3 regions of the Methylobacterium sp. yr668 genome follow, and region 2 is predicted to be linked to each of the others. Evidence: predicted binding sites of a transcription regulator. Region 2 holds the regulator's gene; each other region holds the start of a gene.

Region 1 (2,258 bases), on a different contig from region 2:
CGCCGCGGGCAGGTACGTGCAGCCCGACATCGCCGTGACGGCGAGCAGGACGAGGGGAAGTTTGCGCATCCAGATGTTGCCCATCGGTATTGCCGAGCCCGTGCCTAGCCCATAGCGGCCCAGGTGTCCGTAGCGGGTGAGCCACACTCCGCCCGCCACGACCGAGACTGCTAAGTCATCCTCGTTAAGCACAGCTTTTTCGGGGCACAGGGACGACGAATGCCGGGCGCAGCGCGCGCTGCTGAAATATCGGGACACAAATCCGAGCGCTGTCGACGGTAACGAGTCGGCCCATCGACTCCAGGGCCGTACGGCCCCGGCGCGATCCGCTCACTGACCCTGGGTCACCGCCGCGGTGATGTCGCCGTAGACGGCGCTGACGCGGGACACGTAGTAGCGGATGCTGCCGACCGCGACGAGGAAGATCAGGCCCCCGAGGAGGGCGTACTCGGTCGCGGTGGATCCGCGGAGATCGCGGGCGAAGCGCGCGGCCGCGACAGGGATCCGATCCGTCAGGGCGGCCGCCGCCCGGGATCGCACCGCGCGCCGCCCCGCCCCGTCGCCGCCCGGCTCATCCATGGTCGAACGCGCCTTCCCGTCCCGCCGTCCGCGTGGCCTCACGCGCTCGGAAGGCTGTTACCGGCCCGCGCTTGCCGCCGGCTTAACGAAGTGTCCGAAACAGGGCATCGGGCCGATTCCGGGCGGGATATGCACCGCCCCGCGCGGCGGGCGCGCCCGCCGCGCGGGGCGCCCGCGACGGCTCAGGCGTGGCCGGCCTTGTGGCGCAGGTCGTCGATCCGCTTGGAGGCCTCGGCCTTGTCGAGGTCGGGATCGAACGCCTTCGGCTCCTTCGCCTCCTCGGAGAGCGTCTTCAGGTAGGAGGCCTGCGCGCCGGTCATCGGCTCGCCGCCGGTGGTCCACTGGTCCGGATCCTTGATCTGGTTCGACACGTCCTTCGGGTCGGTCTTGGGGTTCTCCGGCGCGTTCTGGTGCGCATCCTGGCGCGCTCCGGAATCCCGATCGGCCTTCGACGTTGCCTTCGCGGTGGTGGTAGCCATGCGACTCATGTTCCCTAAACGTTCGCGTTCTGGGTCGTCAACGCGGCCTGCTCCGCGACGGTTCCTGCCGACACGGCGGCAACGTCGGGCGCGGCGATCTTTCCTTCCGCGCGCGCGCTCCGCATGATCGTGACGCGCGGCGCCCCGGCGCGCCTCGGAGCCACGGTGGTCCGGATGACGTCCCAATCAGACCCGCCATTCGATGCCGGGACGGCCGCTCAGGTGCTCGTGGTCATGGGCGTCTCGGGGTCCGGGAAGAGCACCGTGGCGGCGCTGATCGCCGAGAAGCTCGGCTGGATCTTCGTGGACGGCGACAGCTTCCACGCGCCGGAGCACGTGGCGAAGATGCACGCGGGCCACGCCCTCGACGACGCGGACCGCGCGCCGTGGCTCGCCCGGATCGCGACCTGGATCCAGCAGCGCCTCGACGCCGGCGAGTCCGGGGTGGTGGTCTGCTCGGCGCTCCGGCGCGCGTACCGGGACGTCCTCACCCGGGACAGCCGGCGGGTCCGCATCGTCTACCTCGACGGCGACAAGGCCCTGATCGCGCGGCGTCTCGCGGAGCGCCAGGGTCATTTCATGTCGCCGCATCTCCTGGACAGCCAGTTCGCGACCCTCGAGGTCCCGGGCCCCGACGAGCACCCGATCACCGTCGGGATCCTCGAGCCGCCCGAGGCGATTGCCGACCGGGTCGTGGCGGAACTCGCCGCCGCGGCGCGTCGCGATCCGGGTGGGGCGGGATCCGGGTGGGGAGTGACGCGATGACAGCAGGAACCGGCAAGGCCGCGGGGATCGCCCTGGTGATCTCGGACGTCGACGGCACCCTGGTCACCGGGGACAAGCGCCTGACGGCAGCGACGGTGGCGGCCGTCCGCCGCCTGCGCGCGGCCGGGATCGGCTTCAGCATCGCCTCGGCGCGGCCGCCGATCGGGCTGCGGAGCCTTGTGGCGGAGCTCGGCCTCGACCTGCCGATGGGGGCCTTCAACGGCGCGAGCGTCGTCCGGCCGGACCTGTCGATCATCGAGGAGCGGGCCATCCCGGAGCCGGCGGCCCGGGCGGCCCTCGACCGGCTCCTGGCCGAGGGGCTGGATGTCTGGGTCTTCGCCGACGGCGCGTGGTGCCTGCGCGACCCGGACGGTCCCTACACCGACCTGGAGCGCCGCACGATCGACGCGGAGCCCCGGGTCGTGCCGGATCTCG
Region 2 (2,258 bases):
TCAGCATCCGGCGCAGCTGCCGGTTGTCGTAGACCTCGTAGGGCTCCTTGCAGCCGATCGTGACGACCTGGGGAGTGAGCGCCACGTAGTTCCGCGAGATGTAGGAGAATCCGGTGGTGCAGCCGGCGAGGCCGAGGGCGGCGAGGCCGAGGGGCAGCAGAGCTGCGGGTCGTCGCATCCTCGTCATTCCAAGAGGGTCCCAGCCCGCACCCCGGGTCCGCCGCCTTCCCGGCGGGGCGCCGCGATGCATTGAAACGGCTCCGCTTGCGCCGTCAATGCGTTTCTCGACCTTCTCCCGCGGGCGCGCCCGCGGCGCGCCGGGCCGAGCGGTGCCACTCTTGCGGAACACTTGCGGAACGTTTAACCTGTTCGTGATTTGTTTCGGAGACCGTCACGTGGCGGTCCGCCAAGCCGCGAGTCCCCCGTCGATGCTCACGCGCAAGCAGCTGGACCTCCTGCGATTCATCCAGAGCCGGATGCAGGAATGCGGTGTCCCGCCGTCGTTCGACGAGATGAAGGATGCCCTCGATCTCAAGTCGAAATCCGGCATCCACCGGCTGATCACGGCACTTGAGGAGCGCGGCTTCCTCCGGCGCCTCCCGAATCGGGCGCGCGCCATCGAGGTGATCCGGATCCCCGAGAGCCTGACCCAGGCCGCTCCGCCGACTCAGGCTCCCGCCGAGCCGCGCCGCTTCACGCCGAGCGTGGTCGAGGGCGGTAAGTCCAAGCAGCCGCCGGCCCCGGCGAGCACGCGGATGATCGACGAGTCCGGCCGCGCCATCTCGATCCCGGTCATGGGCCGGATCGCGGCCGGTACGCCCGTCTCGGCGATCCAGAACCAGAGCCACGCCATCACCCTGTCGCCGGACTTCGTGGCCGGCGGCGAGCATTACGCCCTCGAGGTGCGCGGCGACTCGATGGTCGAGGCGGGCATCCTGGACGGCGACCTCGTGGTCATCCGCAAGCAGGAGACGGCCAATACCGGCGACATCATCGTGGCGCTGATCGACGACGAGGAGGCGACGCTCAAGCGCCTTCGCCGCCGCGGCTCGTCGATCGCCCTCGAGGCCGCCAACCCGGCCTACGAGACCCGCGTGCTCGGGCCCGACCGGGTCCGGATCCAGGGCCGCCTCGTGAGCCTCGTCCGCCGCTACTGAAGCGGCTCGGCTGGCGCGTCGCCGGGGGCGAGGTCTCCGCCCGGCGCGGCGTCGGCCTCCGGCGTCGCGGCGACCCCGTCCTCCGCGGGGCGGTCGCCCGGCTCCGCGGTGACCGGCCGCGGCGGTCCCGGCCCGCGCCCTGCGGCCGGCCGCCAGGGCACGGCGCGGCCGTCGTCCCGGGCGTAGCGCGCGGCGAAGCCGTCGCCGTCGGTCCGGAGGGCCACGGCCCCGCGGGCGGCGAGGACGCGCCGGTCGATCACCAGCGGCCCCGTGCAGGTGGGCGGCGCCGCGAGGCCCGTGATCAGCACCGCGGCGCGGGCGCAATCCTCCGGGAAGGCCCGCCTGTCCCGGACCAGGGCGACCGCCCGCCCGTCCGGCAGACGGGCGGTGCAGCCGAGCCGGTCGCAGCGCCCGCTGCCCGACCGGACGATCAGCGCCGCGGGCCGCCGCCCGTCGCCGTCCGCCTTCAGCCACTGCTCGAGGACGAAGCCCGAAGGGCTGCCGAGGGCCGCGAGCCGCCCGTCCGGGCCCCGCACCGCGGCCCCCGCGCCCTGCCGGTCGACGTAGAGGTCGTAGTGGTCGGGCCGGGCCGCGAGGACGAGCCCGAGCAGGACCGGCGGCACGGCGAGCCAGCGCAGGCGCGAGGCCGGCAGCGTCCCCAGCAGCAGGCCGGCGGTCAGCAGGGCCAGCGCCCCGGCGCCGAAGGCCGGCAGCACCAGGACCGCCCGCTCGAACCCGGCGATCCAGTCCGAGATCGCCAGCATCCCGGCCACCGCCTGCCCCATCAGCCACCAGACCGGCCGGTCGAGGGCGAAGGGATAGGCGAGGCAGCCGATTACCGCGGCCGGCATCACCACCAGGGAGACGAGCGGCAGGGTCAGGGCGTTGCCGACGAGGCCGAAGGGCTGGACCGTCTGGAAGTGGTAGGTGGCGAAGGGGGCCGTCGCGACCTGCGCCACCAGGGTCGTGGCCAGGGTCCCGGTGATCGCCGACAGGCCGGTCCCGACGAGCCGCCCGATCCGCCCGGCCCCCGGGCGCACGAGCAGCCGCCCGTCGATCAGCCGCGCGCAGGCGATCAGCCCGGCCACGGCGCCGAAGGAC
Region 3 (2,258 bases), on a different contig from region 2:
TGTCCTTGGTCTGGCCCTGGAACTCGGGCTCGCGGATGAACACCGAGAGCATCGACGCGCAGGTCGCCATGACGTCGTCGGTGGTCACCGCCGTCATGCGCTTGGCCTGGTTCACCCGCTCGGCGTGCTCGCGCAGGCCGCGCAGCAGGGCGACGCGCAGGCCCGCCTCGTGGGTGCCGCCCTCGGGCGTCGGGATCGTGTTGCAGTAGGAGTGCGAGATCCCGTCCTCGGCGACCATCCAGGCCACCGCCCATTCGAGCGACCCGTGCGAGCCCGGCTTGGTGATCTTGCCGGAGAACATGGCGTCGGTGACGAGTTCCTTCCCGTCGATGTCGCGGGCGAGGTAGTCGCGCAGCCCGTCGGGGAAGCGGTGCACCGCCTCGGCCGGCACGTCCTCCAGCCCCTCGAGGAGGGCCGGGGCGCAGCGCCAGCGGATCTCGACGCCGCCGAACAGGTAGGCCTTGGAGCGCGCCATCTTGAACAGGCGGCGCGGGTCGAACTTCAGCGAGCCGAAGATCTGGGCGTCCGGGTGGAAGCGCACGCGGGTGCCGCGGCGGTTCTGCACCCGGCCGACCAGTTCCAAGGCCCCTTGGGCATGACCGCGCGAGAAGGTCTGGCGGTAGAGGGTCTGGTTGCGCGCCACCTCGACCTCGAGCAGGTCGGAGAGCGCGTTCACCACCGAGATGCCGACGCCGTGCAGTCCGCCCGAGGTCTCGTAGACCTTCGAGTCGAACTTACCGCCGGCGTGCAGCGTGGTCATGATGACCTCGAGCGCCGACTTGCCGGGAAATTTCGGGTGCGGGTCGACCGGGATGCCGCGGCCGTTGTCGGTCACCACGAGGGCGCCGGATTCCTCCAGCTCCACCTCGATGAAGCTGGCATGGCCGGCGACCGCCTCGTCCATCGAGTTGTCGATCACCTCGGCGAACAGGTGGTGCAGCGCCCGCTCGTCGGTGCCGCCGATATACATGCCGGGCCGGCGCCGGACGGGCTCCAGCCCCTCCAGCACCTCGATGTCGGAGGCGGTGTAGCCGCCCTCGGGCTCGGCGGCCGCGAGCGTCGCCACGGAGGCCGCCGAATCCAGCCGCCGCCGCGGCTCGGGCGGGCGGGCCGCCGCGCCCTTGCCGCCCGGCCCGAACAGGTCCCGCGCCGGATCGCTCACGCGCGGCCTCCGGGCGCGCGGCGCGTCGGCCGGCTCGGCTTCGCGCAGACGGGTCTTGGGACGGGTCTCGGGTCGTGGAGCATGCGCCTTCATCCCCGCATGATAGCGGAACAAACCATAAACATCAAAGCCGTTCGCCCTGCAGCGAGGCCGTCGCATCATCGCATGCTGCGCCGCCGCGAGCGAGGGCCGCGTCCGTGCCGGCACACGGTTCCGCGCGCCGGGCCGTCATCACGACGTTGCACAACAATGGGTTAAGGCTTTCTCGTGACCCGCATGCCCGGCTTCCACAGGCGACGCCCGGAACAGAACGGGACGATCGACGTTGGTGGCGGAGATAAATCTTGACCGTGGTCAGGGAGCCGCAGTCCATGAGCGACGCCGCGATCGAGGCCCGCCGCCTCACGTTGATCCGCTTCGAGCATGCGGCCGGCGCCGCCTTCGGCTGCGACGATGACGCGGCCGCAGTGCCGCCGGCCCGGGCGCTGATGAACTCCACCACCCTCGCGCTCGCGACCTTCGCGACGGCCGTGGCGGCGACGATCACCTACTTGGTCTGAACCCGATCGCTGACCGCAACCCGCGGTGAGGGGCGGCAACGCTGCCTCTGCCACGTCCTTGCGAGCGGAGCGAATCAACCCAGTCGGCGCCACGTTCGAACGCCTCGCGCTGCACTGGATTGCTTCGCTCCGCTCGCAAGGACGGGCGGGCTTGCCGGCCCGCCTCAGCCTCGTCCACGAACGCTTCAGCCCGCGCTCGACGTCTTCGCCGCCGCCTTCTTGGCCGCAGGCTTCTTCGCGGCGGTCTTCTTCGCCGCCGGCTTGTCGCCGCTCGCGGCCCGCGCCGACCCTTTCCGGACCGCCCCGCGCTTCGCCGGCTTGCCGCCGCCCGCGGCGCGCTTGGCGTTCACCAGGGCGATCGCCTCGTCGAGGGTCAGCGCCTCGGCGCTCATCGTCTTCGGCAGCGTGGCGTTGACCTCGCCGTCCGTGACGTAGGGCCCGTACTTGCCGGCCTTGACCACGAGATCGCGGCCGCTGGCCTCGTCCTTGCCGAGCGGCCGGCCCGGATCGGCGGCCGGGCGGCCGCGTCCGCCGCC

What was found. The regulator LexA, encoded in region 2, represses DNA repair genes until DNA is damaged. The targets are predictions, from matches to a motif close to TGTTCNNNNTGTGTTCNG.
Region 1: the regulator LexA is predicted to act here: its motif matches at 1,067-1,084, upstream of BM419_RS22530 (DUF3072 domain-containing protein).
Region 3: the regulator LexA is predicted to act here: its motif matches at 1,269-1,286, upstream of parE (DNA topoisomerase IV subunit B).

What each region holds. Positions count from the first base shown of each region.
Region 1 covers NZ_FOZY01000021.1:90,296-92,553, reverse strand. The annotation lists partial or broken gene BM419_RS22540 (polysaccharide biosynthesis/export family protein) at 1-69, opposite strand, end outside; gene BM419_RS22535 (Flp family type IVb pilin) at 331-579, opposite strand; gene BM419_RS22530 (DUF3072 domain-containing protein) at 762-1,058, opposite strand; gene BM419_RS22525 (gluconokinase) at 1,233-1,823, shown strand; gene BM419_RS22520 (Cof-type HAD-IIB family hydrolase) at 1,820-2,258, shown strand, end outside.
Region 2 covers NZ_FOZY01000004.1:126,567-128,824, reverse strand. The annotation lists gene BM419_RS06955 (hypothetical protein) at 1-178, opposite strand, end outside; gene lexA (transcriptional repressor LexA) at 429-1,157, shown strand; gene BM419_RS06945 (ComEC/Rec2 family competence protein) at 1,151-2,258, opposite strand, start outside.
Region 3 covers NZ_FOZY01000014.1:1,897-4,154, forward strand. The annotation lists gene parE (DNA topoisomerase IV subunit B) at 1-1,162, opposite strand, end outside; gene BM419_RS17820 (hypothetical protein) at 1,534-1,722, shown strand; gene topA (type I DNA topoisomerase) at 1,908-2,258, opposite strand, start outside.